2 regions of the Bradyrhizobium sp. Ken01 genome follow, and region 1 is predicted to be linked to the other one. Evidence: riboswitches for the same ligand, from Rfam matches in the RefSeq annotation. Region 1 holds a riboswitch; the other holds the start of a gene.

The links. A riboswitch is a leader RNA that binds a small molecule or an ion and turns the genes downstream of it on or off. The one in region 1 is predicted to bind cobalamin.
Region 2: another riboswitch for cobalamin. It lies ahead of metE (5-methyltetrahydropteroyltriglutamate--homocysteine S-methyltransferase); the one in region 1 lies ahead of AC0L3S_RS01205 (DUF1636 family protein).

Annotation. Positions count from the first base shown of each region.
Region 1 covers NZ_JBVVPC010000001.1:261,464-267,262, forward strand. The annotation lists gene cobD (threonine-phosphate decarboxylase CobD) at 1-539, shown strand, start outside; gene AC0L3S_RS01195 (cobyric acid synthase) at 528-1,976, opposite strand; gene cobO (cob(I)yrinic acid a,c-diamide adenosyltransferase) at 1,987-2,622, opposite strand; cobalamin riboswitch at 2,663-2,879, shown strand; gene AC0L3S_RS01205 (DUF1636 family protein) at 2,975-3,358, shown strand; gene cobW (cobalamin biosynthesis protein CobW) at 3,355-4,389, shown strand; gene cobN (cobaltochelatase subunit CobN) at 4,389-5,799, shown strand, end outside.
Region 2 covers NZ_JBVVPC010000016.1:24,479-30,277, forward strand. The annotation lists gene metE (5-methyltetrahydropteroyltriglutamate--homocysteine S-methyltransferase) at 400-2,715, opposite strand; cobalamin riboswitch at 2,815-3,014, opposite strand; gene AC0L3S_RS17315 (hypothetical protein) at 3,182-3,472, shown strand; gene AC0L3S_RS17320 (4Fe-4S binding protein) at 3,800-4,003, opposite strand; gene AC0L3S_RS17325 (EAL domain-containing response regulator) at 4,580-5,794, opposite strand.

The sequences.
Region 1 (5,799 bases):
CGCCAAAGGATTTGCTGGCGGTGCTGCCGCGCGTCGGCCGTCTCGTCGTCGACGAGAGTTTTGCCGATGCGGCCCCGCAGCTATCGCTTGCATCCGAGGATCGGCCGGGGCTGTTGATTCTGCGCTCCTTCGGAAAGTTTTACGGCCTTGCCGGCCTGCGGCTCGGTTTCGCGCTCGGCAATTCGTCCGACATCAGCAGGATCGCGGCGATATTGGGGCCTTGGCCGGTCTCGGGAGCGGCGATCGCGATCGGCTGCCGAGCTCTGCGTGATGATACCTGGGCCGAGGCCACGTCCGCGCGGCTCGCGCGGGACTGCGTTCGTCTCGATGGCATGGTGCGGTCGCAAGGCTGGACGCTCGTTGGCGGGACGCAGCTGTTTCGTCTCTACGGGACGCCTGGCGCGCTTCCCGCGCAGGAGAAGCTGGCGCGTCGCCATATCTGGTCGCGCGTGTTCGCGCGAGAGCCGAATTGGCTGCGCCTCGGGCTTCCGGGCGGCGAATCCGAATGGTCGCGCCTGGCCGAGGCTCTAGCGCGCTAGCGCGAGCAGGCCGTCGACGTCGAGATGAGCTTCGATGTGATTGGCGAGGGCATCGAGCGCGCTTTCGACCCTGGCGTGATAGGGCACGTCGCCGGCAGGAATGTCGAGCTTCGCCAAAAACGCCTTGCGGAAATCATCCGACGTGAACAGGCCGTGCAGATAGCTGCCTTGCACGCGTCCGTCGCGCGAGATCGCGCCTTCCGGTTCGCCATTCAGCCTTGCGAATGGCCGCGCGCGATCCGGCCCATCGGTGCGCCCGATGTGGATTTCATAAGCCTCGATCGGCTGATCCGTCGCGGCATGCACGGCCGCGACACGCGTCAGCGTCTTCTCCGGGCTCATCACCGTCGCGACATCCAGAAGCCCGAGACCCGCTGTGTCGCCCGCGGGGCCCTCGATCCCATCGGGATCCGTGACGCTGCGTCCGAGCATCTGATATCCGCCGCAGAGGCCGAGCACATGGCCGCCTCTGCGGTGATGCGCCAGGAGATCGATGTCCCAGCCCTGGGCGCGCAGGAAGGCGAGGTCGCCGCGGGTGGATTTCGAACCGGGAATGATGACGAGGCGCACGTCGCCGGCGATGGCTTCGCCCGGCCGCACCATCACGAGATCGACGCCAGGCTCGAGCTTGAGCGGATCGAGATCGTCGAAATTGGCGATCCGCGACAGCGCGAGACAGGCGATCTTGCATTGGCCCGGCTTGCGCGCATCGCTCAGGCCCAGCGCATCCTCGGCCGGCAGCTCGCCGGCGCGCGCGAACCAGGGCAGCACGCCGAAGCCGCGCCATGCGGTCTTTTGTTCGATCAGCCTGTAGCCGTCGTCGAACAGCGTGGGATCGCCGCGGAACTTGTTGATGACAAATCCCTGGATCATCGCGGCGTCATCCGGGTCGATCACCGTCTTGATGCCGACGAGTTGCGCGATGACTCCGCCGCGGTCGATGTCGCCGACCAGCACGACCGGCACATCGGCCTTGCGCGCAAAGCCCATATTGGCGATGTCGGCCTTGCGCAGGTTCACCTCGGCCGGGCTGCCGGCGCCCTCCACCAGCACGAGATCTGCGCGCGCCTTCAGCCGCTCGAAGCTCTCCAGCACGGCGCCCATCAATGACGGTTTCATCGCCGCATATTCACGCGCACGCGCGGTCGCGATGCGTTTTCCCTGCACGATCACCTGCGCGCCGACATCCGTCTCGGGCTTGAGCAGCACCGGATTCATGTCGGTGTGCGGCTCGACCCGAGCAGCCAGTGCCTGGAGTGCCTGGGCGCGGCCGATCTCGCCGCCGTCGATGGTGACGGCCGCATTGTTCGACATGTTCTGCGGCTTGAACGGGAGCACGCGCAGGCCGCGTCGCACAAAGGCGCGCGCGAGGCCGGCGACGATGAGCGACTTGCCCACGTCCGAGCCGGCCCCCTGGATCATCAATGCGCGCGCCATCGCGAGTTTCTTAGAACTCCACGCCGGCTTGCGCCTTGATGCCGTAGCGGAAGGGGTGCTTGACCAGCGTCATCTCGGTGACGAGATCGGCGATCTCGATCAGCTCGTCCTTGGCGTTGCGTCCGGTGAGCACGACATGCGTCATCGGCGGCTTCGAGGTCGTGAGGAATTCGACGACCTCCGCGATATCGAGATAGTCGTAGCGCAGCGCGATGTTGATCTCGTCGAGCACGACCATGCGGAGATTCTGGTCGAGGATCAGTTCCTTGGCCTTCTCCCAGCCGGCGCGCGCGGCGGCGATGTCACGGACGCGATCCTGCGTCTCCCAGGTAAAACCTTCGCCCATGGCGTGGAACTGGCAGAGGTCACCGAAATGGCCGGTGAGCATGCGACGCTCGCCCGTGTCCCAGGCGCCCTTGATGAACTGTACGACCGCGCAGGGGAAGCCATGGGCGACGCAGCGGACGATCATGCCGAACGCGGAGGAGGACTTGCCCTTGCCGGCGCCGGTGTGGACGATGATGAGGCCCTTTTCGCCGCTCTTGGTCGCCATGATCTTGTCGCGGGCGGCCTTCTTCTTCGCCATTTTCGAGGCGTGGCGGGCGTCGGTTTGGTCGGCCGTCTGGGTATCCGGTTCTGACGTCATCGGACGGGGTCCTTCGGCTTGACAAGAGGCGGTCGGGGGCAAATGGTGGCCCGGCGTTGGTTCCTGTCCTACGACAGGCGAAGAGGGAATGCGATAGGGTCCGAATCGGCAAGATTTGGTTCCAAAATGCAGCCGCCCCCGCGACCGTGACCGGAGAGATGCCCAAGCCACTGATCCCCTGGGGATCGGGAAGGCGGGGATCGAAGGGGAAACCCTGCTCCGCAAGCCGGGAGACCTGCCAGCGCGGACGATTTTGGACCGGCGGACGGGGTGTTCCGCGACGGGGAAACGGGCCTTCGCAAGAACGGTTCGTGGGCCTCTTCGCTTCCCGCTGTTTATTCTGGAAGAAGCGATGACCGTCACACTTCATGTCTGCATCACCTGCCGCGCCGGCCAGACGCTTGGCGAGGGCGAGACGACGCCCGGCAAACGTCTGCATGGTGCGATCCTCGAGGCCGGCGTGCCCGACGGCGTCAGCGTGGTTCCCGTCGAATGCCTGTCGGCTTGCAACCAGGGTTGCTCGGTCGCGCTCAGCGCGCCTGGCCGCTGGTCCTATGTCTATGGCCGTCTGTCGGATGCGAATGCGATCGACGTCGTCGCAGGCGCCGCGGCCTATGCGGCCGCGCCCGACGGCCTTGTGTCCTGGCGCAGCCGCCCGGAGATCTTCCGCAAGCAATCGCTTGCCCGCATTCCCCCCATTTTCCCCATGGCCGTCGTGCCGGAGGCCGCCGAATGAATTCGCTCGCAAAAGTCCCGGTCACGGTCGTCACGGGCTTTCTCGGCTCCGGCAAGACCACGCTGATCCAGCATCTGCTTGCCAACGCCAACGGCAGGAAGCTCGCGGTGCTCGTCAACGAGTTCGGCAGTGAGGGCGTCGATGGCGAGATTCTGAAATCCTGCGCCGATGCGAATTGCCCGGAAGAGAACATCATCGAGCTCGCCAATGGCTGCATCTGCTGCACCGTCGCGGACGATTTCATTCCGACCATGGAGAAGCTGCTGTCGCGGCCGGTCCGGCCCGATCATATCCTGATCGAGACCTCGGGCCTGGCGCTGCCCAAGCCTTTGCTGAAGGCGTTCGACTGGCCGGAGATCCGTTCGCGCATCACGGTCGACGGCGTGATCGCGCTGGCCGATGCCGAAGCTGTCGCCGCCGGCCGTTTCGCGCCCGACCCTGCGGCCGTCGAGGCGCAGCGTGCGGCCGATGAAAATCTCGATCACGAGACCCCGCTGTCGGAAGTGTTCGAGGACCAGATCGCCTGCGCCGACATCGTGCTGTTGACCAAGGCGGACCTTGCGGACGCGGCAGGTCTCGAAGCGGCCAAGGCGGCGATCACCGCCGAGATGCCGCGTCGCGTCCCGATGCTGGCGATCACCGACGGCGCGATCGACGCGCGTCTCATCCTCGGTCTCGGTGCTGCCGCCGAGAACGATCTCGCCGCGCGTCCCTCGCATCACGACGGCGAGGAGGATCACGAGCACGACGATTTTGCGTCCGTCGTGATTGATCTTCCTGAAGTCGCCGATATCGACGCGCTGGTTGCATCCGTTCAGCGTCTGGCGCGCGAGCAGAATGTGCTGCGCGTCAAGGGTTACATCGCGATGGAAGGCAAGCCGATGCGCCTCTTGCTGCAAGCGGTCGGCGAGCGCGTGCGCCACCAGTTCGACAAGCCTTGGGGCGTGGGTGCGAGGCGATCAAAGCTCGTCGTGATCGGCGAGCACGGCGATATCGACGAGGCCGCGATCAGGGCAGGACTCAGCATCTGATGCACGTCGTCTTCCGCGAGAGCCGCGGTCTCGAGGAGACCGCGATACCAAGGGACATCGGCCAGGACCCGGCCGATCTCGTGGTGCTCTCGTATTCGGATTCCGATCTTGCCGCGTTCGCGGCCGGCTGGCGCCGTGGCCGCGACAGCCTGCCATCGCTACGGCTGGTCAATCTCGCCGAACTCCGTCACCCGCTCTCGGTCGACACCTATATCGAGCGCACTCTGGCGCAGGCGCGCGGCATCCTCGTGCGTCTGATCGGCGGGGAATCCTATTGGTCGTATGGGCTCGCGGCCCTGCAGCAACTGGCGAAGGAGCGCGGCATCGTGCTGGCCGTGTTGCCGGCCGACGGCCGCGACGACGCGCGGCTGGATGAATATTCGACCCTGCCGGTCTCGACCCTGCGACGGCTCAAGGTGCTCTGCGACACCGGCGGCCCCGTCGCATCGCAAGCCGCGATCGCGCAGCTTGCACTGGCCTCGGGCCTCTATGCCGGCCCCGTGATCGGGGAGACGACCGTTCCTGAGATGGGCTTTTACGATCCGGCGCGCGGTGTCATTGCCGCGCCGGCGTTGGGTGAGGGCAGGCCGCGAGCGCTCGTGGCCTTCTATCGCTCCTATCTCACCGCGGCCGACACTGGCCCGGTCGATGCCCTGATCGCCGCATTGCGCGAGAAGGGGTTCGACGCGCATGGTGTGTTCGTCACCTCGCTGAAAGCCGCGGGGGTTGCGGATTGGTTGCGCGAGTATCTGGCGCAAAATCCTCCGGCCGCGATCGTCAATGCGACGGCATTCTCGGCGATGGGCGACGACGGCACGACGCCGTTCGACGCCGCATCCTGCCCGGTATTCCAGGTCGCGCTCTCCACGGCACGCCGCGAGGACTGGGCGAGTTCTCTCCGCGGCCTCTCGCCCGGCGACCTCGCGATGCATGTGGTGCTGCCCGAGGTCGACGGCCGCCTGTTTGCGGGCGTGGTGAGCTTCAAATCGGCAGCGATGCGCGATCCCGATTTGCAATTTTCGCATCTGGCACACAGGCCCGACGGGGAGCGCGTGAAGGCCGTCGCCGCGCGCGTTGCGGCCTGGCGTCGCCTTGCCGAGAAGCCGGCCGCCGACAAGCGCATGGCACTCGTGCTCTCCAACTATCCGGGCCGCCCGCATCAGATCGCGCACGCGGTGGGTCTCGATGCGCTAGCCTCGGTCGAGGCCCTGGTGTCCGACCTCGCGGAGACCGGCTTCGATATTGCGCCTGTCCATGGACTTGGCGAGACGCTGCTCAAGCAGACCCTGAGCTGGAGCGTTGCCGATTACCGTGCGGCGCTGTCGCGCCTTCCGCAAGTCTTGCAGGATGATCTCGCGCAAGCCTGGGGCGCGCCGGAGAAGGATCCGGGTTGTCGCGACGGCGCGTTCC
Region 2 (5,799 bases), on a different contig from region 1:
ACTCAACCGTCAGTTTGCCGTCACGCGCCAGTATTTTGGCACCGCCGAATACCAGCAAATCTTCCCGAAGACCGCGCGAAGGCGCAAATTAGGTATGAAATTCCGCAAGGGCGGTAAAATAGATTGTTGTGATGGGACGCATCCATGGGATGGATAAATGAAGCGATAGGATCGTGGTTCGCGTCGAGCGCAAGTGACTGGGAATATGTCACCTAATCGGTATGGCCGGCATGCGGTCGTCCGCCGGATTCGAGCTTGTCGCCGCTGTATGCGATCGCCTCCGCCGGGGCAAACCGGCATTCGTAGGCGCTGGAAACTTTGGAAGCTCGCAAGGTTATCGCGAGCTCCCAAAGCGCGTTCATCTTATTCACAGATAGGTTGGCGACACGCTCCGTACGATCATGCCTCGGCCCGCAACTCGCGTGCGGCGGCCACCATATTGACGAGCGCGGGACGCACCTCCTCCCATCTTCGAGTTTTCAGTCCGCAGTCGGGATTGATCCAGAGCTGCCGATCGGAAACCCGCTGCCGCGCCAACACAATCAGCTGCTTGATCTCGGCTGCTGCGGGAATGCGCGGTGAATGAATGTCATAGACGCCCGGCCCGATTTCATTAGGATATTTGTAGCTCTTGAAAGCGTCGAGCAATTCCATTTTGGAGCGCGACGCCTCGATTGAAATGACGTCGGCATCCATTGCTGCGATCGCATCGATGATTTCGTTGAACTCGGAATAGCACATGTGCGTATGGATCTGAGTTCCGTCAGCGACAGCGGAGGAGCAAACACGGAAACTGTCCACTGCCCAATCTAGATAGTCCTTCCACTGCGATTTGCGCAGTGGCAATCCCTCCCGCAACGCAGCCTCGTCGATCTGGATCATGGTCGCTCCAGCCGCCTCAAGGTCGATGACCTCGTCTCGGATCGCGAGAGCGATCTGTCGGCATGTCTCGCTCCGCGGGATGTCGTCACGGACAAACGACCAGTTCAGGATCGTCACCGGTCCGGTCAGCATAGCCTTGACGGGTTTTTTGGTCAGAGACTGCGCATGTCGCCACCATTTAACGGTCATGGGCTTCGGGCGGGAGACATCTCCAAACAGGATAGGAGGACGAACGCACCGCGAGCCATAAGACTGAACCCAGCCGTGCTTGGTGAATGCGAAACCCAACAGCTGCTCGCCAAAGTATTGAACCATGTCATTGCGCTCGAACTCACCGTGTACGAGCACGTCCAGGCCGATATCTTCCTGCCAATGCACGGTATGGGCTGTCTCCGCTTTCAGAAGCTGCTCGTACTGCGTGTCATTCAGCGCTCCCCGCGCATGAGCTGCACGCGCATTGCGGACGTCCGCCGTTTGCGGAAAGGATCCGATGGTTGTGGTTGGAAACATCGGCAATGCGAAGGCGACGCGCTGGACGTCGGCGCGCTGGGTGAACGCACTGCGACGGCGACGCATGCTATCGTCGATCGCGGCCATTCGTCCGGCGACGTTCGCACTGTGGATCTTCGGCGATGTTTCGCGGGTGACGGATGCATCCTCTGAGAGCGTGAGTTCATCGGTCACGTCGGCAGCATGGCCAGCCAGCGCTTTGCCCAATATCGAAAGTTCCTTGATCTTCTGCACTGAGAACGCCAACCACGTCTTCAGATTGGGATCGAGATCGATCTCTAGTTCAATGTCGGTCGGAACATGAAGCAGCGAGCAGGAGGGGGCAATCTGAACACGGTCCCTGCCCAGTTTTTTGACCATAGGAGCAAGTTGGTCGAGTAGCGCCGGCAGATTAGAGCGCCACACGTTGCGACCATCAACGACACCGAGCGAGACCACGAGATCTCTACCTGCTCTGGCGACAATCGCGTCCAACTGGTCAGGTGCACGAACCAGGTCGACATGAACCCCGGCAACGGGCAAGGCCAAGACTGTTTCAAGATTGTCGCCGACACCCCCGAAGTATGTGGCCACCATGATTTTAAGGGCCGGCACGGCCTTAGCGAAATGAGCATAGGCCCGGCGGACAGCGGCCCGAGATGCTTCGTCGACGTCCATCACTAGGCATGGCTCGTCGAGCTGAACCCATTCAGCGCCGCGCGAGGCTAGTTCGCGGAGAACATCGACATAGACGGGGAGGAGTCGATCAAGCAGCGACAGCGGATTGAATGCGGGATTTACGCTTTTGCCGAGCTTCAGGAAAGTGACTGGGCCCACTAGGACGGGCCGCGTCTGATAACCGAGGCTTCTTGCCTCCTCATATTCCTCGATCGGCTTCCGAGAGGCATACTTAAAGATCTGATCCTGGTGAAATTCCGGCACCATGTAGTGGTAGTTCGTATCGAACCACTTCGTCATCTCCTGTGCGGCTACGCCGGGCCCATGCTGAGCGTGACCACCGTCTTGAGCGCCACGCGCCATGGTGAAGTAGGTTTTAAGCGACACAGGACCTTCGTTCCAGCCGTAAACGTCGGGAATGGCGCCAACCATTAGGCTGGTATCGAGCACATGGTCGTAGAGCGAGAAGTCATTCGAAGGAATGACGGTCGCACCGCGGGATTTCTGCCGTGCCCAATTAGCGGCACGAAGTCCACTCCCCGCCTCGAGGAGCTCGGCTTCGCTGGATTTTCCCGCCCAGTAGCTCTCGAGTGCGAATTTGAGTTCGCGTCGTGGGCCGATGCGTGACGTCCCCAGTGTGGCAACGGGAAGCGAAAGGATTGACATAGCTTAGACCCCATGTTGGGGCAAAGGCCATGGCGGACGCAGACAGCGAACATCGCGTGAGCGACAACTGCTTGGCGCACACCGGGACGCCCCGCCCGTGGACGATATCTTGTCGAGGCAGGTCTCCTGGCTCACGGGTCGTCGCTGCTGTCCGGCCTTCCCGAAGCCGCATGGCTTCAGTGACTTCGTTGGACAGCGGCTCGCCGCTTACAGTTGCGGGGGCAGCGCCGGCATTGCACCGGCTTCCCTCTTAGCTCCGGATCAAACGAAATCCGGAGACCGCGACGGCTTGAAATTATGCGCACGAGGATCGATGCGTCAACCTACCGATTCTCGCTGCGACATTGCCCAAGCGATTACGAGCGCACTAGGCGGGTACGACGGTCTTGCTCGCGGCCTGGTGAACACGCCCTGATCCGTGGAGGCTCCGCTTGTGAAATGCATTCGCTCCCTGCTCGCGTAACGGTTGAGCTCCACCACCGGAACGAACCCGGGCCGCTTTCGGTATCTGTGTGATCGCGAGGAGGCGACCTTCCGTCAGCAGCTTTTCGAACCTGCGCGTCAGGAAGGTGCGATCATCCTCGGCCGGCATCCGTTTGGTCACAGCCCACGAGGCTCCCTAAAAATTTCGAAAGCCGGATTGCTCCAGGACCGCACGGATGATCAGGTCGGCTCCTTGGTGTTCGGCGGGCCCGCGACCAGGCACGAGGTCGACCGCTCCGTGAGGTTGGCCAAGATGATCTTCTCGGTGCACTAGGTGTTCACGTGCTGAGCGACTTTTGCGTCGGCTTCGATGCGTCGGTGGCCGCTCGACGCCGGTCTGCCTCGCCTCGACTCGCGGCGAGCGACGATAGGCCTTAACGCGGCCACTGAGCATCGAGGGCCTTGTCCTTGTTCGTGACAAATTCGACGGTGTCCTCCGACAGAGCCCTTTGAGGGGTTCCTCGGAGTCGCTCAGCGCCTTAAGCTCATAACGATGTTAATCGACCTCGATGCGCCCCATGCGGTCGTGGTCTCCTCAAGGTCCCACATCTACAACTTCGTTCGCGAAATCGAGCGATGAGGCCTTTTGGTCGCGGGCTGCCTATCCTGTCTTGGACGGGACACAGGTGTCAGGGACCGGACAGACCACCGCGCATTGCGGCGTGTCGCAATGGCCCTCGCACTCCGTACATTTTTTGGCATCGATAACGTAAATGTCGCGCTTCAGACTGATCGCCGCGTTGGGACACTCGAACTCACATGCGCCACAAACGGTGCATTGCGAAGCGACGATCTTGTAAGCCATGCCTTCCGACTCCTTAGGCGAGCGATGCCATGGGCGATCCCTTTCAAATGCCGTGCCAAACGCAGACGCGCTCAATGTTGGGCAATTTGCCCAATTCGGCTGTCCCGGGTCTGAGACCATGTTGCATCTGCGACAGCAACAGGTCGCTTCAATTTCAGGCTACGAGCCCTCGGGCCCTCTTGCGAGAGTCAGTCGCGACTTGACGCTGGAAGCGTCCGTCGGTTTGTTTGGCACGTCAGCGCGGGGGCAAGCGAGGCTGACGCTTCCTCAACCGGCGACGGCAAAAACCGCCAACGGACGCAGGTCTACGTTGGATCTCGGCAAACCTCCGGTCACACACCCCGACTGGAGGTTTGTGCAAGCCTCGCTCATGGCTGCAACGCTAGCTGCGCGGAGGACTCGCTGGAGGCTTGCCAAAACGGGCTTGTGGTATAACAAGCTTCGGAGGGAAATGAAGTGGCGGCGGGACGAGCGACACTGGCCTTGCAGACCGAATTGCACTCAGCCTCATGCCTGGTGCCGAGTAGGCATGGCGGTGCTCGTGAGCGTCGCTTGGCCGCACTCAGCCACTCGCAACTATTTTAGACCAGCTGGAGCAGGGTTGAAAGATGACTGTGCAAATTGCTTCAGTGGCATGGCTTTTCCGAACAGATGGCCCTGCGCAAGGTCGAAGCCGAGTTCGGCCACGGCAATTAGGTCAGCCTGGCTCTCCACACCTTCGGCGACGGTGCGCACATTGTACTCTTTGGCTAGATCGACGATATGGCGGCACACCGTTCGCTTGAGGGGCCCATTCGCGCAGCCGCCGACGAACTGACGATCCACTTTCAATTTCATGAACGGGAATTTTGTCCTCCCCATCAGCTGCGGCCAATTGGCACCGACATTGTCGATTGCAAGGCCAATGTTGTGAAAGCGAACCTCACGCGCAACCTCGACCAGGAGATCTAGGTTCTGGATCGCTTCCACGCTCTCGATTTCAATCGTCAAACCGCCGAAAGCGGCGTGCGACGGCATGCGCCGACAGAGATCGCGTACTGCCTGCGGGTCAATCAGGAATGCTGCCGGGAGATTGATGGAGAGATCGATCGAAGTTTGCTGCTCCAGAAGATACTGCCAATCCTTGATCGCGCGGTCGATCACGAACTGCGACAAGTTCCTAAAATGCGGATCGTGAGGTTCCGGGATGAAATAGGCCGGTGGAACAACGCCCCAGGTCGGGTGCCGCATTCGCACATGCGCCTCGGCGCCGCGGCGGCTAAGGGTACACGCGTCAAACTTCGGCTCATACCAGAGCTCAAGCCAGCCAGCGTGTAAGGCTTCTCCGACATGGACCGCGGGACGGGGCGCCGGCTCTCTTGGCAAGAGCATGCCGATCCGATCGCGCAACGTCTCGGCTGCAAACGGCGCCCTGAGCGGCGGCAGCATAGCAAGTCCATATTCACTGCCGACCTGCTGCACTGCCGCCATGATGATCGACTCGCGCGCTCCGAACGCCAGCACTCGGCCTGCAAATTCTTCGCGCACCAGTATCTCGAGCAATCGTCCAGGCTCGATGCGGTCCGAGCCAATGCCGAGCAGGATCAGATCAGGGAACTCCGTGCGGAGTACATGCGGCAACTCATCAGCAGTCCTGCATTCGCTGATAACAAATCCCATATCCTCCAGCACATCCCGTAGAAAGGCGCGCAGATGCCGCTTGCCGACGGCCAGGCATGCCCGCGGCCGCACCTTACGTTGCCCGAAGATTACAGGTTTCCGTCTGACCAGTTCGGCCTGCCCATGTTCCATCGCAA